DNA from 3 places in the Aliivibrio fischeri ATCC 7744 genome. Region 3 is predicted to be linked to each of the others. Evidence: riboswitches for the same ligand, from Rfam matches in the RefSeq annotation. Region 3 holds a riboswitch; each other region holds the start of a gene.
The links. A riboswitch is a leader RNA that binds a small molecule or an ion and turns the genes downstream of it on or off. The one in region 3 is predicted to bind thiamine pyrophosphate.

Region 1 (10,450 bases), on a different replicon from region 3:
ACAGTTCTTATTGGGAGATAAATTGATATGAGTGAGTTAAAAAAACAGCGTGTTTTTCAATCGCAGGAACTAAAACAACAAGATGTAATTGAATCGCTGAACACTCAAAAATTGTTTAATGATAATGTGACATTTATTCCTCAGAAAACTGAGGATGAAGAGGAGTCAGATAGCTCTGATATAGAAATGTCATTGATAAAAAAGAGAACACATTGGAGTATTAAAACTCTGGTTATTGGTTTTTTAGGTTTAACGCTTTGGCAGAGTATTGATCATGTCATTACTGCAATTCAATCGGCAGATTTTCTTTCATTAGGATGGGCTGGATTAATCAGTTTTGCAGCATTACTGGGTGTGACGGCAATTGGTCGAGAGTTACTGACACTTCGTAAGTTAAAAGATCGTGCAGAGCTTCAAGAACAAGTTACAGAATTGATTGATGGTAATGGCATAGGGCAAGCAAAGGTGTTTTGTGAAGGTTTGGCTAGAAAAAACTTGAAACTTAACCCTATTGAATATACTCGTTGGCAGAACAGTATTGAACCACATCACAGCAATGCTGAAGTATTTGAAATGTATGACAGCATGGTCATCTCTGTTCAAGATAAACGAGCAAAAGCGTTAATAAGTAAGCATGCTGGTGAATCTGCTCTAATGGTTGCATTAAGCCCTTTAGCTGTCGTCGATATGTTATTAGTTGCATGGCGTAATATCCGATTAATAGAACAAGTATCAGAAGTTTATGGGGTTGAATTAGGCTACTTGGGTCGCTTGCGCTTGTTTAAAATGGTTCTACAAAATATGGCTTTTGCTGGAGCAACGGAAATAGCAACGGATGTTGGTGTCGATATGCTTTCTACTGGTTTAGCAGGAAAATTATCAACTCGTGCAGCTCAAGGTTTAGGTATTGGTTTAATCACGGCTCGTTTTGGTTTAAAAACCATGAATTTGATGCGTCCATTGCCTTGGATTAATGATGAAGCACCTAAATTATCAGATATGCGTAAAACGATAGTTACTCAGCTGGCATCAAAGCTAGGTACTCAAAATTAAAACTAATTAACATCTTCAGAAAAAATCATACTATTTACAAATCAATTAATGATAGTATGACGTCATTAGTCGGGGAGCCAATAGGCTGAGATCGCAATAGCGAACCCGTTGAACCTGATTCAGTTAGTACTGACGTAGGGAACTAATGGTCCTTTTGACACGATCTTTTTAGATCCGTTTCTTTTGATGAGAGCTTACGCTTATACGTAGGAGTGATCTCATTTGACTGTTTTTCCTAAACGTCAGTTAGGGAAATTAACATGTCTACCTTCACAGAAATAACGTCTTCTAAATCATCCATTCTAAATAAATTAGCAGCAACTCCTATTGTATTAACCATTGCTGGATCTGATAGTGGTGGTGGTGCCGGTATTCAAGCCGATATTAAAGCTATTTCAGCTACAGGGGGTTATTCCTGTTCTGTTCTTACTGCATTAACGGCTCAAAATACTCAAGGGGTAACAGGAATTTATCCAATTAGTGGTGAATTTGTTGAACAACAACTTGATGCCGTTTTTTCTGATTTAAATGTGATTGCCGTTAAAATTGGAATGTTGAGTGACTCAGATATTATTCATTCTGTAGCTAAAAAAATTAAACAATATGGACCTCAATTCCTAGTGGTTGACCCTGTTATGGTAGCAACTAGTGGAGATTTACTTCTTCAAGCATCTGCAATTGATAGCCTTAAGTCCGAACTACTTCCTCTTGCTGATGTAATCACTCCGAACCTCCCAGAAGCGGCAGCATTAATTAATGCAAAAGTGCCAAAAAATGAAGTCGAAATGACTGCAATGATCAATCAACTTCGTCAATTAGGTGCTAAGTCGGTTTTATTGAAAGGCGGGCATCTCGAAGAGGATACCAATAGTACCGATTTACTTATTCTTTCTGATACCGTTGAGCGTTTATCAACGGCACGTATTGAAACTCGCAATACTCATGGAACGGGTTGTACTTTATCTTCTGCGATTGCTTCGTATTTAGCTCAAGGTCATGAATTACAAACCGCTGTGAAATTAGGTAAGCAATACATTACTCAGGCAATTACTCATGCGGATGACTTGAATATTGGTCAGGGGCATGGGCCTGTTAATCATTTTTTTGCGCTGAATGTAAAAGAGTTGCGTGATGAATAACGGCATTGGGGTAATCATTTCTAATGGTACCTTACGATATACCGATAGTCAGAGTCCTATTATTTCAGGATTGAAGATGACGATCCCTAAAGGGAAGTGGACTGCAATTCTTGGAAGAAGTGGCTGCGGTAAAACGTCTATTCTTCGTTATTTAGCGGGATTACTGAAAAATAAAGTCGAATGGTCAGGTGATATCCACATTGATGGGACAGAAAGCATAGAAGGAAAGATTGCTTATATGGCGCAGCAAGACTTATTAATGCCATGGCTAAATGTTATTGATAATGTTTGTTTTGCTAGCAAGTTTTCAGAGGATAGGAAAGAAGATAAGAATCGAGCATTTGAGTTGTTAGAGCTTGTTGGTTTAAAAGGTTTTGAAAGAAGTATGCCGTCACAGTTATCTGGCGGAATGCGTCAGCGGGTGGCGTTAGCTAGGACACTCATGCAAGATAAGCCGCTGGTACTGATGGACGAACCGTTCTCTGCGCTAGATGCGGTTACACGTTATCGTCTACAAAATCTTGCAGCTCAAGTATTAGTAGATAAGACTGTTTTATTGATTACTCATGATCCACAAGAAGCATTAAGATTGAGTGATAGGGTTTATATAATGAAAGGTCAACCCGCTTCTACCATTTCTTTAACGGTTCCAAATACGCCGATACCTAGAAAAATCAATGCAGAACTGGCGGTTCTTCAGCAACAAATAATTGATTCTTTAGAGGTCGATTATGTCTAAATTTATTCTTATAAAGCAACGCTCACCAACGCCAAATCAGGTAAAAGAAAAACCATTACAAAAAAGCATCAGCGCTATGATAAGGAATGTAATTAGTGCGATTGTTATTTTGGGGTTATGGCAATTTATTGTGATGGCTTTTGCTTTACCTAGTTTCATTTTACCTAGTCCATTTAGTGTATTTTCTCAATTAATAGAAAGATACGACGTGTTGCTTGAGCATTCATGGATAACAGCTCAAGAGATCTTACTTGGTCTTGGTTTAGGGCTATCCATGGGATTATTGTTCGCTTTACAAATGTTGTTATTTGATCCACTTAGACGCTGGCTATTACCCATATTAATAGCCAGTCAAGCGGTCCCTGTTTTTGCTATTGCACCTATTTTGATGCTTTGGTTGGGTTACGGTATTGCGTCAAAAGTGGTGATGGCTGCATTAATTATTTTTTTCCCTGTTACTACCTGCTGCTATGACGGCTTACGTAATACCCCGACAGGTTATCTTGATTTAGCTCACACCATGGGAGCCTCTAAGTGGGAAACCCTCAAATACGTTCGTCTTCCTGCGGCTTTACCAACATTGGCTTCAGGTATTCGTGTTGCTGTTGTTGTCGCACCTATTGGAGCTGTCGTTGGGGAATGGGTCGGCTCAAGTAAGGGGGTGGGCTATTTAATGCTGCAAGCAAATGCTCGAATGATGATAGATGAAATGTTTGCTGCGTTATTTATTCTCGCGGGGTTATCTGTCAGTTTGTATTTTTTAGCAGACGCATTAATTAAAAAACTCATACCGTGGCAACACGATAAATAATGTATAAGTAAAAGGACTCAATGAAAAATGAAGAAGGTACTAATTAAAGGCGCTATGACTCTGATCCTTTCTAGCTATTCCATGATAGTAAGTGCTGAAGATAAAACCATAACATTAATGTTGGATTGGTTTGTAAACCCAAATCATGGGCCAGTAGTGGTGGCACAACAAAAGGGCTATTTTAAAGAAGAAGGCTTGAATATTACGATTCAAGAACCAGCGGATCCAAGTATGCCAGCCAAATTGGTTGCTGCAAATAATATCGATCTGGCGATTTCGTATCAAACCAGTTTAACCATTGATGTTGCTGCTGGTTTACCGTTGATTCGCTCAGCTACCTTGATTGCAACCCCTCTGAATACCTTGATGGTACTTGATAATGGAAAAATTAATTCATTGGCTGATTTGAAAGGTAAGAAAATTGGTATTGCGATTGCTGGCAATGAAGAAGCCACAATTGGAACCATGTTAAAAACAGAAAATGTGAATTTTTCGGACGTCAATATTATCAATGTTGGTTGGGCTCTCTCTTCGTCATTAGCATCAGGTAAAGTAGATGCAATTTGGGGGGGATTACGTAATTTCGAAACTAACCAGCTGGCGTTGGAAGGGTATAAAGCGAAATCGTTCTTCCCAGAAGAGCACGGTGTCCCATCGTATGATGAGCTTGTTTTTGTTGCGAATGCTAAAACTTACGATGCAGATGCATTAAAGAAGTTTAACCACGCTATCGAAAAAGCAACGCAATTTATTGTGAATCACCCTGAAGAATCATGGAAGACCTTTATTTCTTATGCGCCAGATACATTAAATAATGAATTAAATAAACGCGCATGGAATGACACACTAACTCGTTTTGCATTGCGTCCATCTGCGGTAGATTTGCAGCGTTATGACCGATTTTCTGACTTCATGTATCGACATCAAATGATAAAAACACAACCAAAAGCACAAGATTTTGTTCCTGTTCTATAAAATTCTATGGAGGAAATATGAACCATCAAGACTTGATTCAAGCGTGTCAAAGCGAATGGAATGAATACACGGAACATAATTTTGTTCAGCAATTAGCACTTGGTGAATTAGCACATTCATCATTTTTACATTATTTAAAACAAGATTTTTTATTCTTGAAGCAATACACCAGAGCTTATGCACTCGCGATTTATAAGGCGAGGACGTTAGCGGAAATGCGAATGGCTTTACCTAGTGTTCAAGCATTATTAGATTCTGAAATTGCACATCATGTCACTTATTGTGGCGAATGGGGGATTTCAGAGCCAGAGATGGAGGCAGAACCAGAAGCCTTTGGTACCGTTGCATATACACGTTTTGTCCTTGATACCGGAATGTCAGGAGATGTGATTGATCTCTATACAGCGCTAGCACCGTGTTCTATTGGTTATGCTGTTATTGGTGCGCAATTATTAGCGAGTGAATCTACCGTATTAGAGGGGAACCCTTACGCGAATTGGATAAAAATGTATGGTGGAGAAGAGTTTCAAAAAGGTGTCGAAAAAAGTGTTAAGCAATTAGATATCCTACTGAATGATATTGAGTTAGAAAGCCAGCGTGGACAGCGTTTATGTCATATTTTTAAAACGGCAACTCGTATGGAAGTGGCATTTTGGCAGCAAGGGTTGGATGACGCATAAAGCGTGTATTAATAAGAATAGGAAAGAGGGTAGTGACAATCATGAACATACAATACATTGTAGAATGCTTGGCTTTATTGCGTGAGAAAAAACCGCTAGTTGTTAATATTACTAATTACGTTGTGATGAATAATACAGCGAATGCTTTGTTAGCATTAGGTGCATCACCTATCATGGCACATAGTCAGCAAGAAATGGCAGAGATGATGAGTTTCTCTGGTGCGCTAGTTATTAACATTGGAACACTAGATAGTGTATGGACACCACGTATGCATTTTGCTGTTGAGCAGGCTAATTTAAATAATAAAGTCGTGGTTCTTGATCCTGTCGGTTGTGGTGCTAGCCAGTTACGAACACAAGTTGCTCGTCAAATAGCTGAAACTGCAAATAAGTTAATTATTCGTGCTAATGCGTCTGAAGTTATCGCTCTCGCTGGTGAAAATGCACAAAGTAAAGGGGTCGATGCATTAGATAGTAGTGATTCGGCTGTGGGAGCGGCGTGTTACGTTGCACAAAAGTATCAATGTAGTGTGGTAATTTCTGGTGAGACAGACTACATCGTAACTCAAGATGCACAATACAAACTGAATAATGGTCATGCAATGATGCCGTTTGTTACAGGTATGGGTTGTACGCACACTGCGTTAACCGGTGCCTTTGCTGCAATCGGTGATGAGTCTGGTGTTGTTGCAACTGCTGTTTTAGGGGTTGCGGGAGAGATTGCAGCAGAGCAATCAGCTGGCCCGGGTAGTTTGCAAATGAACCTATTAGATACGCTCTATCAGTTAGATGAAGAAACACTCACTCGTCGTTTGAAATTAACGGTTAATGCTTAGGTTTTATAGTATGAATAATCCGTATACATTGTATTTAGTGACAGATGAAAAACAAGATATTGATACATTGTGCCATGTTGTTGCTGAGGCGGTAAAAGGTGGTGTCACCATGGTACAAGTTCGTGAGAAACATGGCGATGTACGTGCTTTTATTCAACGTTCTTTAGCGATAAAAGAAATACTAAAAGATAGTGGTGTACCACTAATCATAAACGATCGTGTTGATGTGGCATTGGCAGTTCAAGCGGATGGCGTTCATTTAGGCCAATCTGATATGCCAGCACAAATAGCCCGTCAATTGATAGGCCCTGATATGATTCTAGGGTTATCTGTTGAGAATGAAACACAACTGCGTAAAGCCCAAGAACTACCTGTTGATTATCTTGGTATTAGCGCGATATTTTCGACACCAACTAAGACTAATATAATTAAAGAATGGGGAATTCAGGGGTTGGCTTTTGCGGTAAAAGAAAGTCAATTACCACTTGTTGCCATTGGTGGGATTAATGACTCAAATATTCGAGAGGTTGGTGATACAGGCGTTGATGGGATCGCTTTGGTTTCTGCAATTTGTCATGCTTCTTCTCCAAAACAAGCAAGCCAAGCATTGTTGGGTTTAATGAATGATGACGTAGAATTAAAAACGTAATCCAATTATATAGAATCAGAGCACTTTTTTTGGTGCTCTTTTTTTTGCTCTTCTTTCATATCATACATGCGTTTATCAGAACAAATTAGCGCGTTTTCTAAATCATCTTTAGTCGATGTTTTTATGCCATAAGCAAAAGAAATTTGTTCATTACAGAGTTGTTCATGTACGTGTTTAATAAACGCGCTTGAACGACCTTTATGAGTCGTTACGATAAATTCATCTCCTCCGACACGAAAAGCCATTTCTTGTTCAAGGCATGCATTTCTAAGAGCTTGAGAAAAACGAATGATCATTAAATCACCAACTTGATGTCCTTTTAAGTCATTCACTTTTTTTAAATCATTTAAATCAAAATAAATAAGATCAAACTCAGCTAACTTTATTTCAGACAGCTTCCTTCTATTATATAGATTAGTTAGTTCATCTTTCATGGTTTGTTTTGCTAATATCTGCATCATTTTAGTAATGCCAATAGCAATGAGTAAAAATGCAATAAATAAGGAACCATCATCTAATAGAGTATCTATAACTTCAAAATGGTCGGCATAAAATTCAACCTGAGGAAATTCTGTTAATAAGTCATAACTTTTATTAAATAAGAGCAGACAAGAGCCAGAAAAAAGAAATGGATGCTTTTTGAAGACGTTAAAAGTAGTTAAAAAAATATAAGTAAGCAGAATAAGGGTTAAGCCTTCAAAACCAATGTCTGATGAGGACTCAAATCCAATATCGTGATAAAAAAACACACAGACAAAAAGAAAAATGAAGAGAATCGCAACAGCGATGAAGGGCATTTTCTTATTTGTCATGATCATTAGCCATTATTTATGGGGTGCTGTTAAGTATAACAATTTAGTTTACGATAAAAAACAAGGAGCGAAGGCGATTTTATCGTTGATTTGTTATGAAATATAAAGAAAAAGCTGCGATTAGAAATAAACAGCAGCTTTTTGAGGGGGGATTCACTTTTTAATGTAACTATTTGGGTTTTATTATCTCGTGTTATTGATTAGAGTTGTCTTTTACGTAATTAAGTGCATGAACGACCTCATCGCCATCTAATAAAACAGGAAGAATTAGACCTTGCGGAGCATTAGGCCCATATACAACGGTCAAAGGAACTCCATATCGTTGATGGCTTTTTAAATACTCAGTTATTTTAGGGCTTGGATGAGTCCAGTCTCCTTGCATGGTAATTACGTTTTCTTTCTGTAATGCAGGATAGACAGGGTTTTGTAATATCACACCGATTTTATTGGTTTTACAAGTAATACACCAGTCAGCGCTGACATTAACAAAGACGGTTTTTCCTTGTTGTACATAGTCATCAATAGCATGCTCATTTAATGATTCCCAGCGTAAGTTATCTTCGGTCGGAGTGACCCAATACTTGGTTGTCATACTGCCAATAATAAGTATTGAACTGCTTAAAAAAATAATGACAGCAATAATTGCGATTACCGTATTTTTTCCATGTATATGAGCAATGCTATAGAGTAAATAAATACTAAAAAGTAAGGCTATAATTATTGTTAATAAGACTCCAATGAATGGCGAAAGCAAGCTCAATAACCAAAATGTTGAACTCAGCATCATTAAACCAAAAACGATTTTGCTTTTGTTCATCCATGGGCCTGGTTTTGGCATATATGAAATTAAGTGAGGAAAAACAGCAAAGAACAACCAAGGCAAGGCCATGCCCAATCCTAAGAAAGTAAAGACTAATAGCATTTCTAATGTGCTAGCACCTAAAGCAAAAGCGACAGCTGTCCCTAAAAATGGAGCACTACATGGTGTTGCTAATAGTGTTGCAAACATCCCTTGTATAAAATTTCCGAGTGTTGAATTGTCCCCTTTTTGGGCAATAAACGTTGAAAATCGATGCGAAAGTTGTATTTCGAATAATCCCAAAAGGTTAGCAGTAAACAGACCCGTTGTGATAGCCATAAAGCCTATAAATAGTGGGTTTTGATATTGAATACCCCAACCAATCATTCCTCCTGTAATTCTTAAAACAAGTACACTAAAAGCGAGTAACCAAAATGAAACCAATATTCCTGAGGCAGAAGCTAAAAATTGTAAACGTATAGATTGGGTATTTGTGGAGGACAGAGCGAGCATATTGCTCAACTTCATACCTAAAACTGGCAGTACACAAGGCATAATATTAAGGATTAAGCCTCCCAGTAATGCGATACCAATAATGTTAAATACATTATTTGATTGTATTTCATTAGTAGGTTGAGCAATCGCAGAAAATGAAAAAAGCGATAGAAAGAAAAGAGTTATTAAAATGATAAATTGACGTCGATTGAACGATTTTACTTTTTGAATGATAAACACGGTATTACTCCAAAAATAATTATATGAAAGAGATAAGTTATTGCGGAATTCTTACTCGTGAAAAATACAAAAAGCTAAATGTCGCCGTACCCTATAAGATGTGTGAGGTTCTGTGAAAAGGTAGATTTTTTCTACTTGTTTTTGAATTGCTGAAATAATTGCAAGCACTAAGATAAACATAACAATAGCCACATCAAAATACGCAGTATGAACTTTAATAAGATGCTCACTACTTGTGCACTTTTTACTGATATTACTTTGATTGGTTGTGGCTTGCTCGTTGAGTTCTGCACTTGGTAGCGTAACAGGGCATGGATATGATCTAGTTAGGTTTTGAGATAAGCAAACACATAGAACGATAGATACTAATAAAAGCATCCAAGAAGCAATGGTTTTTTGTTGATATTGTAAGAGTGTGAATCTCAAAAAGTCTAACTCAGTAACGTAAATTCTTTTGGTATTTTATGTTTAAAACTTAAAAGGTCAATTGGTCCTCATAACAAATATAACCCTATTGTGAAATAATTAAGTTCTTATATTAGTCTTGTGAATTATTGGCATGAAACTTGATAATAAAATGAAATAATAATTATGTATCTACTGCAACTTATTAATAAAGATGTAGATGGAACTACCTGAGAGAAAAGTTATGAACTTATCAATAAAATCAAGATTGTATTTGCTTGCAATATTACCAATAGTTTTAACCTCTTTGTTAATCATGTTAATGACATACAAGGAAACCAATGCGCTTAACCAAGCACAAATGGATATGACGCGCACACAAATGATGGAGATGAAGCGCGTAGAACTGAAATCGTATTTAGATATTGTTTCATCAGAATTAGAACACCTTGAAAAACAAGGGAAATCCATAGATGAAGTGCTTGAAACACTAAAACCGATTCAATTTGCTGATACAGGTTATTTATTTGGCTTTCAATCCAATGGTGTACGAATTTTACAAGGTAATACCAATGATATTGGTAACAATATGTGGAATGCGAAAGACAAAAGAGGCAACTATTTAATCCAAGATATTATTACTGCCGCTAAAAATAAGTCTGGATATTCAACATATTACTACCCTAAATTAAATGAAACTGTTGCTTTACCTAAACTGGCTTACAGTGTTTATTTTTCAACATGGGATTTGATTGTAGGTACTGGTTTTTATACTGATGATGTTGATGCCGTTATTGCGGATATGAAAGCGCTTAGT
Region 2 (10,450 bases), 240 kb from region 3:
CGTTGCTTTTGTCCTCCAGATAACTGCTCAGGCAAACGTTGCAGCAAATCATCAACCCCAACTTGGCGAGCCGCATCATAATTCGTTTTTTTATCTTTCTCATTTAAACGTAAATTAGGCTTAATACCCAAGCCAATATTCTCAGCAACAGATAAATGAGCAAAAAGGTTATGCTCTTGAAATAACATAGATAAAGGACGTTGATGAGGAGCAAGTGAAAGCTGTGATTCGTTATTTATTGTAATATCACCACTTTCAGGTTCAATAAAACCTGCCAATAAGCTCAATAAGGTACTTTTACCAGCTCCACTAGGACCTAAAATAGCAACAACGCTTCCCTGCTCTACATTCAAATCGAACTCAAACAAATCAGTATAATATCGATATTTCACATCAGAAAAACGCAGCATTACTGTTTCCTTTTCTTTGATAAAAATAGCCATTCAACAACAACAAACACACCCACACTCAATAATAAAAGGCTCAATGAAATAACGGCTGCCGCTTCCATCTGATAACTGCCAAGCAATTGAAATAAATAGAGTGGTAGCGTTCTAAAATCTTGGCTACCAAACAAGGCAATCGCACTTAAATCACCAACAGACATAATAAAAGCAATAGAAAAAGCATGAGCAAAAGGTTTTCTTAATGCTTTCCATTCAATCACTCTAAACCGTGACAATCCGTACAATCCCAAACTTGCACACAGTAAATGATACTGCTGTGCAATATGCAACAAAGGTTGAGCTAATGTTTTTATTACGTAAGGTAATGCCATTAATGCATTGACTAAGATGACAATCCAAATAGCGATACTAAAGACATCGGTTATGTTTCTTAATAATAAAAAAAGCCCCGTACTGATCACCAACCCTGGCGTGACTAAAATCATCACACCAATCAGATCTAACTTATCTGCTAATAATCTTTTTTGTTTTAAACGTAAAGACCGAGTTGTATGTAAAAGCAGAACACCAAGAAGTAATGCAATCACAGCGGCACCAAAGGCCACAATTAAAGAGTTGATTAATGCAGACCAAAACTCCGATGATGTGATGACAACAAATAATTGTGAATTAAGCCCACTAAGGACAACCATAAATAAGGGCGGTAACATAAAAATCCCTAAAACCGTTATCCACGCCCAGTCCCACCACCTTGCTCTATTGGTATCTTGATATAAAACCACCTGTGATAACGATGCTGAATCAACAGAAACTGATTTTGAGAACCGTTGAATACACAATGATAATAATCCACATAATAACATTTGCCATAAAGCCAAAATGGCACCTGATTGCAAATCAAAATCAAACTTAATTGCTTGGTATATTGCTAACTCTATTGTTGTGGACTTAGGGCCACCACCTAGCGCCATTACGGTAGCAAAACTCGTAAAGCAAAGCATAAAGACCAACCCAGCAACATGTGGCAATTGCTGTTTTATTCTTGGCCATGCAACAAGACGATACTTACTCCACCCCATTAATCCAAGGTGTGCAGATAACTGATGTTGTTCAATGGAAATAGAATCTAATGATTGCAGTAAGAGCCGAGTTGCAAAAGGGAAATTAAAAAAAACATGAGCCAATAAAATACCATTTAGGCCATAAATCGAAAATGGCAAAGAAGATCCAAACCAAGCAAAAGCATCAGCAATTAATCCACTATTTCCATAAATAGCCAATAAACCAAAAACACCAACAAGCACAGGTAACACTAATGTGGTTGCACAGAGCTTTAGCAGTAACCCTCGACCTATAAATTGACGGCGAGATAAAGCATAGGCTGTTGGTATAGCTAAACCAACGCTGATTATTGTTGATAAAAATGCTTGATATAAACTAAATTGAGTGATGTAGCGGTAATATGGATCAGACCAAATAATACGTAAGTCTAAACTCGGTGATTCAATTAAAAGTGCACTAATTGCACCACCAACAAAGCAGAGAATAGTTGCCGCAACGATATAACCGATGAAAGGCGTAGAATTAAAGAGAGTTCGAGATTTCATGAAATAAGATAAAGGAGCACTATTGGCTCCTTATTACACCAATTAAAAAGTTAATGCATGTTGCCATTCACGAATCCAAGATTTTCGCTTTTGTGCGATATCTTCAGAGCTGAATGATAATGCTTTATTAGGAACCGTCAGTGTTTCAAATCCCTTTGGTAACTCAATTTGAGTGACTGGATACATCCAATTCCCTGTTGGCATCGCAGATTGAAACTCATCACTTAATATGAATGCTAAAAACTCATCGGCAAGTTTATTGTGCTTTGTTGATTTCACTTTTGCAGCCACCTCAACTTGAGTGTAATGGCCTTCTGAAAAATTAGCTGCTACAAATCGTTGATCATTCTCAGCAATAATATGATAAGCAGGAGATGTTGTATAAGATAAAACGAGATCCGACTCCCCCTCTAAAAACATACTATAAGCTTCTGACCAACCTTTTGTGACTGTCACTGTTTTTTTAGATAGTTGCTTCCATGCTTGAGCGGCATCGTCACCATATACGGACTTCATCCAAAGCAATAAACCTTGTCCCGGTGTTGAAGTTCGAGGATCTTGATAAATCACTTTTAAATCGTCGCGCTGTTCAACCAACTCTTTTAGACTCTTTGGAGGATTAGTTACTTTCTCTTTGTTGTAAACAAAAGCAAAATAACCAAAGTCATAAGGAATAAACGTTGTATCACTCCACCCATTAGGTAAATGTACCGAACTTGTATCTATTTGATGTTGAGCGAGTAACCCCGTTTTTTTCGCTTCCGCCATTAAGTTATTATCTAAACCCAATACAATATCAGCTTTAGCATTCTTTCCCTCAAGACGTAGACGATTCAAAATTGATACGCCATCATCTAATGCAACCAACTCTAAATTACAGCCACATTTAGCTTCAAATGCCGCTTCAACTTTAGGTCCTGGGCCCCAATCCGCTGCAAATGAATCATAAGTGTATACCGTTAGTGTTTCTGATGCGGATACAGAAAAAGAAGATATGCTTGCTAATGCAATAGCGAGAGATAGCTTTTTAACTGGAAATGAAGTTACTGTTGTTTTCATTATGCGCTCTTTCGTCCTTTTGAGCGGCACAGGCTAGAGTTGAAATACTCATAGGAGAATGTCATCTCAATTCCTACGCCAGCATTATCTGGTTCAGGTGATACGGGTTTAAATGAACATTATCCAATCTTCATTAATCTCAGCCAAAGCTCCCCGATGAGAAGTCGTATTGTAAGTGTGAATAGCTTAATGAGCCAGAGCTTTTATTGTGCAGCTATCGATGGTCATAACCCCAGCGAGGTACAAGCCCTTGCTCTACACCTAAATGATCCAAAATTCTTGCTACCATAAAATCAATTAAATCTTCAATGGATTTAGGTTGATGATAAAAACCTGGGGCCGCAGGCATAATTGTCGCCCCTATTTGCGATAACTTAAGCATATTCTCTAAATGTAATGTTGAGAATGGCGCCTCTCGAACCACAAGAATCAGCTGACCTCGTTCTTTTAAAACCACATCAGCCGCTCTTTCGATTAAATTATCAGAAATACCATGAGCAATTGAAGCAACACTACCAGCTGAACATGGGCAGACAATCATTTGTTTAGGTGCAGCAGAACCAGAAGCTACTGGAGAAAACCAGTCTTCTTTACCACAAACAGTTAGCTTATCTGCATTACAACCTAAGTGTTCAACTAATGCCGCTTTCATAGCATCAGGTCCACTTGGTAATTTCAAATCATGTTCTGTCGCCATTACAACTCTAGCAGCAGAAGAGATAAGAAAATACACGTGATAATCAGCAGCAAGTAAACACTCGAGCAAACGCAATCCATAAGGCGCTCCTGAAGCCCCTGTCATAGCTAACGTAATTGCTTTTTGCTTACTCATGTTAATCCACCATTTCTATATGTTTTACGGCATCACCTAAGCGTGAAAGCAATTTACCGTGAATACCTTCAAAGCCACCATTGCTCATTACCAAAATTTGATCGCCTGGCTGTGCTTCGTTCACTATCATATCAACGAACGCATCAATGTTATTATGCGTGTGAGCAGGTTGAGTACATTGTTGTGCAACGTCATCAACTGACCATGCGATATTATCTGGTTGATAAAGATAAACTGAATCTGCGGCATGCAATGAAGCCGCTAATGTATCTTTATGAACGCCAAGCTTCATTGTACTTGAGCGAGGTTCTAATACGGCAATAATCTTTTTATCACCGACTTTATTACGTAGACCATTTAATGTTAGATCAATAGCTGTTGGGTGATGAGCAAAGTCATCATAAACCGTCACACCATTTACTTCGCCTTTCAACTCAAGACGACGCTTAGTATTGATAAATTTACCCAAAGCTTCACAAGCTAAATCAGGGGTAACACCCACGTGGCGAGCAGAAGCAACGACCATAAGCGCGTTACTTACGTTGTGATCGCCAACTAAGTCCCAATTAACTTGCCCAACGTTTTCACCCTCAAAATATACATCAAACTGACTACCATCTTTTTGAAGTTTGATGGCTTTCCATTGACCATCTTCACCAGTGAACTCTAATTCACTCCAGCAGCCTTGTTCTAATACTTGCTCTAAAGGTTTATCTTGCTTAGGTGCAAAAATGCGACCAGTACTTGGCACCGTTCTGATTAAGTGATGGAATTGACGCTGAATCGCAGCCAAATCATCAAAAATATCGGCATGGTCAAACTCAAGGTTGTTTAATACAAGCGTACGAGGACGGTAATGAACAAACTTTGAACGCTTATCAAAAAAAGCACAGTCATATTCATCTGCTTCAACAACAAAGAACATGCTTTCACCTAAGCGAGCTGACTCACCAAAATTGCCTAATACACCGCCAACTAAGAAGCCTGGCTTATAACCACACTCTTCTAGTACCCAAGCTAACATACTTGATGTTGTTGTTTTACCGTGTGTACCAGCAACCGCCATCACCCAACGATCTTGCAGTAAAAACTCTTGTAACCACTGAGGACCAGATGTGTATTTAAGATTTTTATCTAATACATATTCAACACATGGATTTCCACGACTCATGGCATTACCAATGACGACTAAATCAGGTGCAGGGTCTAATTGGCTTGGATCAAAGCCTTCAATAATCTCAATGCCTTGAGACTCTAATAATGTGCTCATTGGTGGATAAACGTTAGCATCACAACCAGTTACTTTATGTCCGAGTTGACGTGCTAGTGTTGCAGCGCCACCCATGAATGTTCCACAAATTCCAAGGATATGAATATGCATAATAAAAACCGTCTTATATTAAATTAAGTGAGCAACTTTTATACAAAGTTACTTCAATACTCTTAAAAAGTTCTATGCTATAGAATGAATTACAGCAAACAGTAACACAACTATTATAAAAATAAATCAGTACCTGACCCGACTTCGCGTTGATATCTAATAACAGAGAATTAAAGGAATAACTATGTCTGAAATAAGAACTTTAGGTGAGTTCATTGTTGCGAAACAACATGACTTCCCTCATGCCAGTGGAGAACTCTCTTCATTAATCGGTTCCATAAAATTAGCCGCCAAAATTGTAAACCGTGAAATTAATAAAGCAGGTTTAGTTGATATCACTGGTGCCTCTGGTGAAGAGAATATTCAAGGTGAACAACAACAAAAATTAGATGTTTACGCCAACGATAAGTTTAAAGCAGCACTTGAAGCTCGTGACCAAGTGTGTGGCGTTGCTAGTGAAGAAGAAGATGAAGCGGTTGCTTTCAATAAAGAGCTCAACCAAAATGCAAAATACGTTGTGTTGATGGATCCATTGGATGGGTCTTCAAACATTGATGTGAATGTTTCTGTTGGTACTATCTTTTCTATTTACCGCCGAATTTCACCAATAGGAACACCCGCCACTGAAGAAGACTTCCTACAACCGGGACACAAACAAGTCGCTGCTGGTTACATTATTTATGGCTCATCAACCATGCTTGTTTATACAACAGGAAATGGTGTTCATGGTTTTACTTACGACCCTTCACTTGGAGTTTTCTGCTTATCCCACGAAAATATGCAAGTCCCAAAAGATGGCAACATCTATTCAATAAATGAAGGTAACTACATTCGCTTTCCTGAAGGCATTAAGCAATACCTTAAATTTTGCCAAGAAAGTAAACCTGAAGATAATCGTCCCTATACCTCTCGATATATCGGTTCTTTAGTTGCAGATTTCCATAGAAACCTTTTAAAAGGTGGTATTTATCTATACCCAAGCACTCAAGCCTACCCCAATGGAAAATTAAGATTACTTTATGAATGCAATCCTATGGCAATGTTAATTGAGGAAGCGGGTGGTAAAGCGACAGATGGTGAACAGCGTATCTTAGATATAAAACCAAGTGAACTGCATCAACGGGTGCCTTTCTTTGTTGGTTCAACAAATATGGTCGATAAGGTTCATGCGTTTTTAGATGAATGGCGAGACTAATTAATAAATTAAAACAGTAATCTATAATGTACAGATACAAAAAAACCGAGTCCTAAGACTCGGTTTTTTCTTAAAGCTTATTCTGATTACTCAGCGTCTGCTTCTACTTCTGGGCGATCTACAAGCTCAATGTATGCCATTGGAGCTTTGTCACCTGCACGGAAACCGCACTTCAGAATACGAGTGTAACCACCAGCACGTTGTGCAAAGCGTGGACCTAACTCGGTGAATAGTTTTGCTACAACTTCGTTATCACGAGTGCGAGCAAATGCTAGACGACGGTTAGCAACACTGTCAGTCTTAGCTAATGTAATCAAAGGCTCAACTACGCGACGTAGCTCTTTTGCTTTTGGCAAAGTCGTCTTGATAATTTCGTGACGAACTAATGAGCTAGCCATGTTGCTAAACATCGCTTTGCGATGGCTGCTGTTGCGGTTGAGTTGACGACCACTCTTACGATGGCGCATGACCTAATCCTTCTAACTAGATAATTAGTGAACTGATTAATCTTCAGCGATAGACGCTGGTGGCCAGTTCTCTAGGCGCATACCTAAAGAAAGTCCACGTGAAGCTAGAACATCTTTAATTTCAGTTAAAGATTTCTTACCAAGGTTTGGAGTCTTAAGTAACTCAACCTCAGTGCGCTGCACCAGATCACCAATGTAGTGAATCGCTTCTGCTTTCAAACAGTTAGCAGAGCGAACCGTTAGTTCAAGATCGTCTACAGGACGCAGTAGGATCGGATCGAACTCTGGCTTCTCTTCTTTCTCTTCAGGAACACGTACATCACGAAGATCTACGAATGCATCCAGTTGTTCAGCTAAAATTGTAGCTGCACGACGGATAGCTTCCTCAGGATCAAGCGTACCATTTGTTTCCATATCGATAACAAGTTTGTCTAAGTCAGTACGTTGCTCAACACGTGCCGCTTCAACCGCGTAAGAAATTTTATCTACTGGGCTGTAAGTTGCATCGACAAGCAGACGACCAATTGGACGCTCATCTTCTTCAGTATGGATACGAGCTGTTGATGGTACGTAGCCGCGACCACGCTCTACCTTGATTCTCATGCTGATTTCAGCATTGTCATCAGTCAAGTGGCAGATTACGTGCTCTGGGTTCGCAATCTCAACATCACCATCATGGGTGATGTCACCTGCAACAACAGGGCCTGCACCAGACTTGTTAAGAGTAATGATAACTTCATCTTTACCCTCAACCTTAACGGCTAGGCCTTTAAGGTTCAGAAGGATTTCAAGGATATCTTCCTGAACACCTTCTTTGGTGCTGTACTCGTGTAATACGCCTTCGATTTCCACTTCAGTTACGGCACAACCCGGCATTGAAGATAGTAAAATACGACGTAGAGCGTTACCTAGAGTGTGGCCGAAACCACGCTCTAACGGCTCAAGAGTTACTTTTGCATGAGTCGTGCTGACTTGTTCAATGTCAACAAGACGTGGCTTTAGAAATTCTGTTACAGAACCCTGCATTGTGTCCTCTCTTTATTTAAGCCTTACTTAGAGTAAAGCTCGACGATCAAGTGTTCGTTGATGTCGGCAGACAAATCAGAACGTTCTGGAAGACGCTTAAACGTACCTTCCATTTTGCCAGCATCTACTTCAATCCAAGTTGGTTTTTCGCGTTGTTCAGCAACTTCTAGAGCAGCTTTAATACGTGATTGCTGTTTAGCTTTTTCACGGATTGAAACAACGTCGTTAGCCGCAACTTTGAAAGAAGGAACGTTAACAACTTTACCATTAACTAGGATAGACTTATGGCTAACTAGTTGACGAGATTCAGCACGAGTTGCGCCAAAGCCCATACGGTAAACTACGTTATCTAGACGACCTTCAAGAAGCTGAAGCAGGTTTTCACCTGTGTTGCCTTTAAGGCGAGCAGCATCTTTATAGTAGTTACGGAATTGTTTTTCTAGAACGCCGTACATACGACGAACTTTTTGCTTCTCACGAAGCTGAACGCCATATTCAGATAGACGACCGCGACGAGCGCCGTGTACACCTGGAGCGTTATCAATTTTACACTTGGTATCGATCGCACGTACACCAGATTTAAGGAATAAATCTGTGCCTTCGCGACGGCTAAGCTTCAGCTTAGGACCCAAATATCTTGCCATGTTCTTTCTCCAATATTCCTAGAAACGAAACTTAAACGCGACGTTTCTTAGGTGGACGACAACCGTTATGAGGGATCGGAGTAGCATCAACGATGTTTGTGATGCGGTATCCAGCAGCGTTTAATGCACGGATAGTTGACTCACGACCAGGACCAGGGCCCTTAACCATAACTTCTAGGTTCTTAACGCCATATTCTTTGGCCATTTCACCACAACGCTCAGCAGCAACTTGTGCAGCAAACGGAGTAGATTTACGAGAACCACGGAAACCAGAACCACCTGCAGTAGCCCAAGCTAGTGCGTTACCTTGACGGTCAGTAATGGTTACGATTGTGTTGTTGAAAGAAGCATGGATGTGCGCTACGCCATCCGCTACTTGCTTGCGAACGCGCTTACGAGCGCGAGTAGGTTGTTTTGCCATTGTACTCTCTACCTTATCCGATTATTTTTTGATCGGCTTGCGCGGACCTTTACGGGTACGTGCGTTGGTTTTAGTACGCTGTCCACGTAACGGTAGACTGCGACGGTGACGAAGACCACGATAACAACCAAGGTCCATAAGACGCTTAATGTTCATCGATACTTCACGACGTAGGTCGCCTTCTACAGTGTATTTGGCAACACCATCACGCAGAATATCAATCTGCTCATCATTCAGTTCACTGATCTTAACATCTTCAGCAATACCCACTTCAGCTAGGATAGCTTGAGAGCGAGTTTTACCGATGCCGTAGATCGCTGTTAAAGCGATTACAGCGTGTTTATGATCAGGAATGTTAATGCCTGCTATACGGGCCACTATTCACTCCTAGTACTTTTTCTTAAGAAGAGCCGCAACAAAGCCCGTTGAGGATACGTTGCGACTATAACTACTTCTTTTGCACACAAAAGGTAGGCCGAGAATAATACTCGGCCTAACTTAATATATCAAGTAAAAATTTCTGCTAATTAACCTTGGCGTTGCTTATGCTTTGGTTCAACGCAAATTACACGCACAACACCGTTGCGCTTAATAACTTTACAGTTGCGGCAGATTTTTTTAACGGAAGCACGAACTTTCATTGCTAAACTCCGTAAAATTGGAATCTGAAATTAACGGCCGTAGCCTTTCAGATTAGCCTTCTTCAACACGGACTCATACTGTTGAGACATCAGATGAGTCTGAACCTGTGCCATAAAGTCCATGATAACAACAACTACGATTAGTAGGGAAGTACCGCCAAAATAGAAGCGTACGTTCCAAGCGATCATCATAAACTCGGGAATCAGACAGATAAAGGTAATGTACATCGCACCAACTAAGGTTAGACGTGTCATAACTTTATCAATATATTTCGTAGTCTGTTCACCTGGGCGGATTCCGGGTACGAATGCACCAGACTTCTTCAAGTTATCAGCTGTTTCACGCGGGTTAAACACCAACGCAGTATAGAAGAAACAGAAGAAGATAATTGCTGCTGCATAAAGCATTACGTATAACGGTTGACCTGGACTTAATGCCATTGAAACATCAGTTAACCAACCGAATGTTCCTTCACCGTTACCACCAAACCACTGAGCCAATGTCCCAGGGAATAGTATAATACTTGATGCAAAAATTGCAGGAATCACACCAGCCATATTAATTTTAAGTGGCAAGTGAGTACTTTGAGCTGCAAATACCTTACGGCCTTGCTGACGTTTCGCATAGTTAACGACGATACGACGTTGACCACGCTCCATGAACACTACAAAGTAGATAACTGCAAATGAGATCACTGCAATTAGTAATAGAAGAAGCACGTGCAGTTCACCTTGACGCGCCTGCTGGATCGTTTCACCGATAGCTGGTG
Region 3 (10,450 bases):
CCTGTTGCTTTATTGGTAGGGTCATTTAACGCATTTTTCTTATGGTTACTAAGTGAAGCGACGCAAGCTCGCATTGCGAATCCATGGCTGATTTATTTATTACCAGTTGCGGGTTTAGCTATTGTTTATAGCTACCGAAATTGGGGTAAAAATTCGGCGGGCGGTAATAACTTAATTATGGATGAAATCCACCAAGCTGGGGAAGGTGTTCCAGTAAGAATGGGGCCATTAGTGTTATTTACTACGGTGATAACGCATTTATTTGGTGGCTCTGCTGGTCGTGAAGGTACGGCTGTTCAAATTGGTGGTGCAACAACCGATTGGTTATCTAAAGTCTTTAAGCTATCTGAAGATGACCGAAAAATGATGCTAACCGCAGGTGTTGCCGCTGGTTTTGCTTCTATTTTTGGAACGCCTTTTACTGGAGCCATCTTTGCTCTTGAAGTGTTGTTTATTGGGCGTATTAAGTTCAATGCCATCATTCCTGCGCTATTGGCTGCTATCTTAGCTAATGTGGTCGCTTCGGCTTGGGGTGCCCATCATACGCATTATTTAATTAACTTTGATCAGGTTAGCACCTTGTTTGGTCATGCTGTTGATATCGATCTTTTATTAATGGCTAAAGTGATTATTGCTGCAATTGGTTTTGGTATTGCTGGTTATTTGTTTGGTGAGTTGACTCATGGCTTTAAAGATCTGTTTAATGCAACACTAAAAAACCCATATTTGATTGTCGTTGTGGGTGGTTTGATGGTCATCATCATTACGCAATTACTTGGCAACTATGATTACATTGGTATTGGTGTTTATCCAAGTCGTGATGGTGGTGTGAGTATTACTTCTGCATTTACCGAAGGTGGAGCAGAGTGGTATAGCTGGATTTTAAAACTGGTATTAACTGCGATTACTCTTGCTGCTGGTTATAAAGGTGGTGAAGTAACACCGTTGTTTTTTGTTGGTGCTACGTTAGGTAACTTCTTAGGTTGGGTTATGGGGGCTCCGATTGATTTATTTGCTGCTCTGGGTTTCCTTGCGGTATTTGCAGCTGCAACCAATACACCATTAGCTTGTACGATTATGGGCGTAGAATTGTTTGGTGCTGAGTATTTACCTTATTTCGCATTAGCGTGTTATACGGCTTATTACTTTAGTGGTCATACCGGTATTTACTCTTCGCAACGTGTTGCTGTTTCTAAAACATTAGAGCATGGTCGTGATCATGACGGCCTAAATAAAATAGGGTCATATCGTGAACATAATTCATCGTCATTAAAACACCTAGCGAATAAGCTAACTAAAAAAGACAAATAGTTTCACGTGAAACATGGTGGTTTATCTAGATTAGAACTTGGTAGAGATAATTAGAACCTAATGTGCTTCTCCACAAAAAATAACACTGTATTTGTTGGTGTAAGAGCTACGGATGACAAAGGTGGTTTTTTGTTACGAAGCACACAAGGTTCAATATGCCTTGTGGGAGAGGATTCGAACCTAATGTACTTCTCCACAAAAAAGAACATTGTATTTGGTGGTGTAAGATCTACCGATGACAAAGGTGGTTTTTTGCTGCGAAGCACACAAGGTTTAATATGGATTGTCGATATGTAAAACTCTATATGCGCTCACTCACAAACTCAGCCAACCACTTGATAACTTTTTTCTCTTCCATTTCATTTCTTGCATACTTTCTTTATACTCCGAATACGTTCAGATTTTGATTCAACGATCTGAAGGAAACTTGTCGGAGTGCTTAGTGCTTTTTAAAGTACGAGCTGAGACCGCAGTGCGGGATCCGTAGAACCTGATCAGGCTAATACCTGCGAAGGGAACAAGAGACAATTTACATCTTAGTTTATGAAACCATATCTACAGATTGAAAGGTACAGACGTAGCTGAATTTTAGCTGCTTTTATTCTTTTTAACTTGTGGGCATAACAGTACAGACAGATATTCTCTGCAGCACAAACTAAGAACCTCTTGCTACAACTCAAATCCGGCAAGCAATTATTCTATTTTTATCAAGGAATTTTGCTATGTCGTCAAGCCGTAAACAAGCACGTTTAGATGCTAAAACCAATATTGAATCGTTATCGGTTCAACCATATCCAAATTCAAATAAAGTCTATATTGAAGGCTCTCGTCCTGATATTCGCGTTCCTATGCGAGAGATTTCATTAGCTGACAGTTTAGTTGGTGGTACCAAAGAATCACCAATTTTTGAACCAAATGAACCTATCCAAGTTTATGACACTTCAGGTGTGTATACCGATCCAAGCTACGATATCGATGTATATAGAGGATTACCTAAGTTGCGTCAAGAATGGATAGAAGAGCGAAATGATACCGAGTTACTTGATGGCGTGAGCTCTGTTTATTCGCAAGAGCGTTTAGCGGATGAAACTCTTGATGAACTTCGTTATGGAAATCTCCCAACGATTCGCCGTGCTAAACAAGGCCAGTGTGTTACTCAACTGCATTATGCGCGTCAGGGAATCATTACTCCTGAAATGGAATATATAGCGATTCGTGAAAACATGGGTCGTCAAAAGTTTGCAGATGAGCAACTTAATCACCAACATCCTGGCCATAGTTTTGGGGCTAACTTACCGAAAGAAATCACACCTGAATTTGTGCGTAAAGAGGTTGCTGAAGGGCGCGCAATTATCCCATCAAACATAAACCATCCAGAAGCAGAACCAATGATCATTGGTCGTAATTTCTTAATTAAAGTTAACGCTAATATTGGTAACTCATCGGTGAGTTCATCAATTGAAGAAGAAGTGGAGAAGCTAGTTTGGTCAACGCGTTGGGGCGGTGATACGGTGATGGATTTATCTACGGGTCGAAATATTCATGAAACTCGTGAGTGGATTCTACGTAATAGCCCTGTCCCAATTGGCACGGTTCCAATGTATCAAGCGCTAGAAAAAGTGAATGGTGTAGCCGAAAACCTTAACTGGGAAGTGATGCGAGATACCTTAATCGAACAAGCTGAACAGGGGGTTGATTACTTTACCATTCACGCTGGTTTATTGCTTCGCTATGTACCAATGACAGCAAAACGTGTCACAGGGATTGTATCTCGTGGCGGCTCTATTATTGCTAAGTGGTGTCTTGCTCATCACCAAGAAAGCTTCCTTTATACACACTTCCGTGAGATCTGTGAAATTTGTGCTAAATACGATGTGGCTTTATCTTTGGGTGATGGCTTGCGTCCGGGCTCTGTTGCTGACGCTAATGATGAAGCGCAATTTGCTGAATTACGCACTTTAGGTGAGCTAACTAAAGTTGCGTGGGAATACGATGTTCAAGTCATTATTGAAGGTCCAGGTCATGTTCCTATGCACATGATTAAAGAGAATATGGATGAACAACTTAAACATTGTCATGAAGCGCCATTTTATACATTAGGCCCACTAACGACAGATATTGCTCCTGGATATGATCACATTACTTCAGGCATTGGTGCTGCCATGATTGGTTGGTATGGCTGTGCCATGTTGTGTTACGTAACGCCAAAAGAACACTTAGGGTTACCAAATAAAGACGATGTGAAGACAGGCTTGATTACTTATAAGTTAGCAGCACACGCAGGCGATTTAGCCAAAGGTCATCCGGGTGCACAAATTCGTGATAACGCCTTATCAAAAGCCCGCTTTGAATTCCGTTGGGAAGACCAGTTTAATCTGTCTCTTGATCCTATTACCGCTCGTGAATATCACGATGAAACCTTACCGCAAGAATCGGGCAAAGTTGCTCACTTTTGTTCAATGTGTGGGCCTAAGTTCTGCTCAATGAAGATCTCACAAGAAGTCAGAGAGTACGCTAAAGATTCGGAACAAGTTGCTTTAGACCAAGCAATCGAAATTAAGATGATAGATGACCCTCTAGAAGGGATGCGTCAAAAGTCAGAAGAGTTTAAAGCGTCTGGGTCTGAACTTTATCATCCTGCAGTTGAAGCTGAATAACGATGATAATAAGGGATGTTTCACGTGGAACATCTCTTAGTTTTGTATACGGAATTGAGGTGAGACAGCAATGTTTGCATTCCCTAATATTGATAAAAGTAAGTTTGGTTTATATCCCGTAGTTGATGATGTGTCGTGGATAGAAAAATTATTAAAGCTCGATGTAAAGACAATCCAATTGAGAATTAAGAATCCAGAACAAGCAGACTTAGAGCAACAGGTTATAAAAGCGATTAGGCTTGGCCGTGAATATGATGCTCAGGTGTTCATCAATGACTATTGGCAGTTAGCTATTAAGCACAAAGCATTTGGTATTCACCTTGGACAAGAAGACATAGAGGTTGCTGATTTACAGGCGATTGCTGAGGCGAATATTTGTCTTGGTTTGTCGACACACGATGATAGTGAACTATTAAAAGTAAAAGCCCTAAATCCAAGCTATTTAGCGCTTGGTCATATTTTTCCGACACCAACGAAAGAGATGCCATCACAACCACAAGGTTTGACCAATCTTGCAAAGAATCAACAATTAGCTGGAGACATTCCGACCGTTGCGATTGGCGGTATTGATCTCTCCGTTGCTAATGATGTGTGGCAAACCGGTGTTGATAGTATTGCGGTAGTTCGAGCGATTACTGAGGCTGAGGATACAGAGCAGGCCGTCGAGAAATTTAACGCCATTATTTCTGAACCAAGAAGAGGAAATCTACAGGAGGTTGCTTATGAGTAACCAGTTAATGGAAGGGTTAAGTGACCAAGATTTTCTGCGTTATAGCCGTCAAATTATGTTGCCTGATATTGGTGATAAAGGGCAAATAGCATTAAGAAATAGTACGGTTCTCATCATCGGTTGTGGCGGATTGGGTTCTTCGGTTGGAATGTATTTATCCGCTTCTGGTATCGGTACATTAATCATTGCCGATGGAGACAAAGTTGAATTAAGCAACTTACAGCGACAAGTGGTGTATCGCGATAACAACCTAAATCAAAATAAAGCGATGGCAATGGCACTGCAACTTAAAGGGTTGAATGGTACAACTCATATTGAAGTGATCAGCCATAAGTTAACAGAGCCAGAGTTATCCCGTTTTATTAATCAAGTCGACGTTGTTTTGGATTGCTCTGATAATTTGCCAACACGTCATGAAACTAATGCGGCATGTGTAAAGCATAACGTTCCACTTATTTCTGGTGCAGCAATTGGATGGCAAGGGCAGCTAATGTTGTTTTCAAATCAGGTCACGGAAAAAAACACGTCGTGCTATCACTGTTTATTTCCTTTTACTGAAAGCCACCAAACACAAAACTGTCAGTCGTTCGGAATTGTGGGACCGGTGGTAGGCATGATAGGAAACTTACAGGCATTAGAAACCATTAAATACCTTACTCAACCGAGTTACATGAAATGGGACACCATTCATCAGTTTGATGGCCGCTTTTTGACTTGGTCATCGATAACAATTCCAAAAGACAGCCAATGTTCAATCTGTGCTTCAACAGTAAGCAATGATGTTTCACGTGAAACACACTCAAAGGGAGAGACTTGTCATGAGTGATTTAATGTCAATAGAACTTAATGGTGTGTCTTATCGAGTTGAGGTCACGCATACATTATCTTCATTTTTAGAATACCATGGTATTGATACACAGGGATGTGCAGTTGCAATCAGCAATCAGATAATACCGAGATCAGAGTGGCAAAAGCGTGGGTTATCACAGGGTGAATCCATCTCTTTATTTCAAGCAATCGCTGGAGGTTAACATGAATGACTTATTAACCATCGGAGATAAGACGTTTAGATCACGTTTATTTACCGGAACAGGAAAGTTTCCAAGTGCTAGTGTTATGCAAAAGGCACTTATAGAGTCTGGTTCTGAATTATCAACAATGGCGTTAAAACGTGTTGAAGTGAATAACCCTGAAGACAATATATTAAAGCCGATTGTGGATGCAGGAATTAACTTATTACCCAATACGTCTGGTGCTAAAAATGCTCGTGAGGCTATTTTCGCCGCACAACTGGCTCGTGAAGCATTGGGCACAAATTGGCTTAAATTGGAAATTCACCCTGATCCCAAATACTTAATGCCTGATCCAATTGAAACATTAACCGCAGCAGAAGAGTTAGTGAAACAAGGGTTTATTGTCTTGCCATATTGTCATGCTGATCCCGTTTTATGTAAGCGACTAGAAGAGGTTGGCTGTGCTGCTGTTATGCCACTAGGTGCGCCTATTGGTTCAAATAAAGGCATTGTCAGTCGTGACTTTTTAGAGATTATTATTGACCAAGCTCGAGTACCTGTAGTGGTTGACGCTGGTATTGGTGCGCCATATCATGCTGCTTTGGCAATGGAACTGGGGGCTGATGCTGTGCTTGTGAACACTGCGATTGCTGCGGCAAGAAATCCAATCGCAATGGCAACTGCATTTAAATTAGCGGTGCAATCTGGCCGATTAGCTTATGAAAATGGGTTGGCGGCAGTTAATACTCAAGCTGTTGCTTCTAGTCCATTAACGGCATTTCTTGATTAAGGTGAATGAAATGACATTTACTGATGAATGGGAAAAGTTACATTGGGATGAGGTTAAACTCTCTATCTATAGTAAAACGCATCATGATGTTGAAAGAGCGCTAAGTAAATCCAAACGAGATCTTGAAGATTTTAAAGCCTTAATTTCTCCTGCTGCAGAAAGCTATCTTGAACAAATGGCTCAAGAGTCTGCACGATTAACTCGCCAACGTTTTGGTCATACGATTGGTTTTTATATTCCTTTGTATCTTTCTAATCTTTGCGCGAATGCATGTACTTATTGTGGCTTCTCAATGGAGAATCGCATTAAGAGAAAGACGCTCAACCAAGATGAGGTTGCACAGGAAGTGAGGGCGATTAAAGCGATGAATTTTGATAGTGTTCTTTTGGTAACGGGAGAACATGAAACCAAAGTTGGGATGAATTACTTTCGTCAAACATTACCGCAGATAAAGCAGTCGTTTAATTATCTCGCAATGGAAGTTCAGCCTTTAGAACAAGAAGAGTATGCAGAATTAAAAACCTTAGGTTTGGATGCGGTGATGGTGTATCAAGAAACGTATCATCCATCTACTTATGCGGAGCATCACCTTCGTGGAAATAAAACCGATTTTAAATTTAGATTAGAAACGCCAGATCGATTGGCAGAAGCGGGCATTGATAAGATTGGAATTGGGGCGCTTATTGGGCTAGAAGAGTGGCGAACAGATTGCTTTTTTGTGGCAGCGCATTTGGATTATTTAGAGCGTCGATATTGGCAGACTCGTTACTCTATTTCTTTTCCAAGATTGCGACCATGTGAAGGTGCGCTGCAATCAAAATCAATAATGAGTGACAAACAACTGGTGCAATTAATTTGTGCTTATCGGTTGTTAAACCCCGAGGTTGAACTGTCATTGTCCACTCGAGAGTCTGAACATTTTAGAGATAATGTATTGCCATTAGGTATCACATCAATATCCGCTGCATCGAAAACACAACCGGGTGGTTATGCAAATGATGACCAAGAGCTTGAACAGTTTTCTATTAGTGATGAACGATCTGCTGAATCTGTTTCTTTAGCGGTACAAGCGAGGGGGTTTGAACCAGTTTGGAAGGACTGGGATAGAAGTTATTCAAATTGATGTTTCACGTGAAACAACATAAAAAATGCCACGTTTGCTCTTTAATACAAATAGATACGTGGCATTTTCTTTATCGTGTTTTAATGAATTAGCTTTCGTAGCTTAATTCAGCTGTCGCTTGTTTAAGCCACTCTTTTACTTCGCCATCAACAAGAGGGCTAACTTCATTCCAGACTTTCTGATGATAGTTATTCAACCACGCTAACTCTGGGCGATTTAGCATATCAACATTGATCAGACGTTTGTCGATAGGACAACGTGTTAAAGACTCAAATCCAAGAACCGAGAAGTCACCTTGAGTTTCAATTTCAACGACTAGCTCTAAGTTCTCAATACGGATACCAAACTCGTCTGCACGATAATAACCAGGCTCATTAGAAAGCACCATTCCAGGAAGAAGCGCTGTGTTATTTACTACTTTAGCAATACGTTGAGGACCTTCATGCACACTTAAGAAGTGACCAACACCGTGGCCAGTACCATGATCATAATCATAACCTTGCTCCCATAAATGTTGGCGAGCAAGAATGTCTAATTGATGCCCACATGTACCTTTAGGGAAGCGAGCATTCGCTAACCCGATATGGCCTTTAAGAACTAAAGTAAATTGCTGTTTAATGTCATCACTTGGTGTACCAACCGCTAATGTTCGAGTGATGTCTGTTGTGCCATCTGGATACTGACCGCCTGAATCAACTAGGTATAAACTGTTCATTTGTAGTTTACCTGGTTCAGGTTGGTTTTGATGATTGTAGTGACACATTGCCGCATTACCAGCAGCTGCTGAAATAGTATCGAAACTTAAATCAGCCAGAGAGGCATCTTCTTCACGGAATGCTTGAAGTTTGTCTGCTAAAACAGCTTCGTCGTGTAAAGTGCCAGCTTCAATCTCTGCGTCAAACCAAGTTAGGAATTTAGCCATAGCAGCGCCATCACGAATATGACAAGCACGCATGCCTGCTTTTTCCGTTTCGTTTTTAGCGGCTTTTGGTAGTAAACATGGATCAGATGCTTCAATGATTTCTGCGTTCGCATTACTTAAGACTAATGACATCCATGCGTTTGATGTTGCTGAATCAACTAGAACTTTTTTACCTGCAAGTGATTCTAATGTTGCTTGCAAGGCATCTGGTTGGTGAACTCGAACACCTTGGCCAACATGAGCATTAAACTCTGCAGGAAGACGTGAAGGTTCTAGGAAAAAATCAACACTTTCATCTGCGTGAATAATGGCATGAGAAAGAAGTACTGGTAGGCGAGAAACATCCAAACCACGGATATTCAATAACCAACAGATGGAGTCTAGTTGTGTTAATAGCGCAGCGTCAGCTTTTTTCTTTGAGACTTCTTTTGCAATTTCTTTACGCTTGTCTTCAGAACTTTGGCCGACAAATTCTAATGACATTAAACGTACATCAGACACTTTAACTTCTGGGCGGTCTAACCATAACTCATTAATAGGGTTAGTGGCGATTGCTTCAAGAGTGACAACGGCTTCAACATTTTTTGATGCTGTTTTTAGCCATTGAGCTGTGTGCATGCGTGGGTCTATTGCCACTTTTGAACCCGAAGTAAGACTGTCTTTAATCCATTCAAGCAGTGGTTCTTCATGTAGGTGGCGATATTCAAATACATCTGCAGGCACTTGTTTACGAACTTGAACGGTATAACGGCCATCCACAAAAATAGCCGCTTTTTCTTTAGTAATAACAGCCGCACCAGCAGAACCAGTAAAACCAGTAACCCAATGCAAACGTTCGTTATGCTCTGGAATATATTCACCTAGAAATTCATCTTCATGAGGAATAATTAAGGCATCGAAATCTTGTTGAGCAAGCCATGTACGTAGTTGTTCAACACGCTGAGAAGTTTGTGGGTGCATCTGAGTGTCCTTTTATACCTGTGATTAATTGGTATGACTCTGTCCGTGTGTACGAGGCAGAAATTAGTTATGTTTTTTGTAGAGTTATAACCTAGCGCTTTTAGTGTTCATCTGCAATTGTTGATATTGATAAATCTTTACAGTGATTAATTATGGTATTTCTAAGCCAACAATTTGCCGCATCATTCTCTTTTTGTTGATGCCAAAATAGGGTGTATGCCATTTGAGGTAAGTCTGTAGGCAAGGGTAATACAACTAAGTTAAGTTGTTTGGCTATTAATTTTATAAAGTGGCTTGGTGCTGTGAAGACTAAATCGGTATGAGTACATAAACTCGCAGCACTATTAAAATCAGGCACAATAATACCAATACTACGTTCGAGTCCTCTGTCTGCTAATTTGTAATCAAGCAACCATTGATCTTTACCATCACAGCGAACTTGTACATGACGTTGTTGAAGGTAAGTGTCTAACGTCCATTCTTGTTTTAATACAGGATGATTACGGCGAACCAAACACATTTGACTATCTCGATAAATTTCTTTGCTGCAAATATCTTCAGGCGTATGCATAGTGATATTGGCGTATTTTGGGTCGAGGTCTTTACCTGTAATACCTATATCCATTTCACCAGATTGAAGTTTCTTTAATGTATTGGTATCCCATGCATGAGTATCTAACATGACATTGGGGGCTTTGTTTAAAATGTAAGACATGAAGTGTGGAAGCAGTAATGGATAAGTACTTTCAACCAAACCTAAACGAAATCGATAATGACTGCTTTTAGGATCAAAATTTGATGCTTCAGTGATGCTTTCTAAGTGGCTTAATAACGTATGTAGTTGTTCTTGAAGGTTTCGTGCTTTCGCCGTGGGCTGTAAACCATAAGATGTGCGAGAGAAAAGCGGATCGTTAAATTGTTCGCGTAATTTAGCTAAGTTTTTA

Region 1: linked by a shared signal. The riboswitch ahead of thiD (bifunctional hydroxymethylpyrimidine kinase/phosphomethylpyrimidine kinase) and the one ahead of thiC (phosphomethylpyrimidine synthase ThiC) in region 3 are both predicted to bind thiamine pyrophosphate.
Region 2: linked by a shared signal. The riboswitch ahead of thiB (thiamine ABC transporter substrate binding subunit) and the one ahead of thiC (phosphomethylpyrimidine synthase ThiC) in region 3 are both predicted to bind thiamine pyrophosphate.

What each region holds. Positions count from the first base shown of each region.
Region 1 is NZ_CP092713.1:1,403,041-1,413,490, reverse strand. It holds gene AVFI_RS19865 (YcjX family GTP-binding protein) at 1-31, shown strand, start outside; gene AVFI_RS19860 (YcjF family protein) at 28-1,053, shown strand; TPP riboswitch at 1,114-1,211, shown strand; gene thiD (bifunctional hydroxymethylpyrimidine kinase/phosphomethylpyrimidine kinase) at 1,314-2,192, shown strand; gene AVFI_RS19850 (ABC transporter ATP-binding protein) at 2,185-2,931, shown strand; gene AVFI_RS19845 (ABC transporter permease) at 2,924-3,742, shown strand; gene AVFI_RS19840 (ABC transporter substrate-binding protein) at 3,770-4,717, shown strand; gene tenA (thiaminase II) at 4,735-5,397, shown strand; gene thiM (hydroxyethylthiazole kinase) at 5,430-6,233, shown strand; gene thiE (thiamine phosphate synthase) at 6,244-6,882, shown strand; gene AVFI_RS19820 (GGDEF domain-containing protein) at 6,888-7,694, opposite strand; gene AVFI_RS19815 (protein-disulfide reductase DsbD family protein) at 7,888-9,228, opposite strand; gene AVFI_RS19810 (methyl-accepting chemotaxis protein) at 9,878-10,450, shown strand, end outside.
Region 2 is NZ_CP092712.1:272,337-282,786, reverse strand. It holds gene thiQ (thiamine ABC transporter ATP-binding protein) at 1-410, opposite strand, end outside; gene thiP (thiamine/thiamine pyrophosphate ABC transporter permease ThiP) at 410-2,014, opposite strand; gene thiB (thiamine ABC transporter substrate binding subunit) at 2,057-3,073, opposite strand; TPP riboswitch at 3,127-3,239, opposite strand; gene AVFI_RS01325 (flavin prenyltransferase UbiX) at 3,288-3,905, opposite strand; gene mpl (UDP-N-acetylmuramate:L-alanyl-gamma-D-glutamyl-meso-diaminopimelate ligase) at 3,907-5,286, opposite strand; gene fbp (class 1 fructose-bisphosphatase) at 5,471-6,481, shown strand; gene rplQ (50S ribosomal protein L17) at 6,568-6,948, opposite strand; gene AVFI_RS01305 (DNA-directed RNA polymerase subunit alpha) at 6,985-7,974, opposite strand; gene rpsD (30S ribosomal protein S4) at 7,998-8,618, opposite strand; gene rpsK (30S ribosomal protein S11) at 8,650-9,039, opposite strand; gene rpsM (30S ribosomal protein S13) at 9,061-9,417, opposite strand; gene rpmJ (50S ribosomal protein L36) at 9,567-9,680, opposite strand; gene secY (preprotein translocase subunit SecY) at 9,711-10,450, opposite strand, start outside.
Region 3 is NZ_CP092712.1:28,104-38,553, forward strand. It holds gene AVFI_RS00120 (voltage-gated chloride channel family protein) at 1-1,311, shown strand, start outside; TPP riboswitch at 1,733-1,845, shown strand; gene thiC (phosphomethylpyrimidine synthase ThiC) at 2,034-3,968, shown strand; partial or broken gene thiE (thiamine phosphate synthase) at 4,036-4,698, shown strand; gene AVFI_RS00135 (HesA/MoeB/ThiF family protein) at 4,691-5,524, shown strand; gene thiS (sulfur carrier protein ThiS) at 5,517-5,729, shown strand; gene AVFI_RS00145 (thiazole synthase) at 5,731-6,501, shown strand; gene thiH (2-iminoacetate synthase ThiH) at 6,512-7,624, shown strand; gene AVFI_RS00155 (aminopeptidase P family protein) at 7,713-9,506, opposite strand; gene AVFI_RS00160 (LysR family transcriptional regulator) at 9,607-10,450, opposite strand, start outside.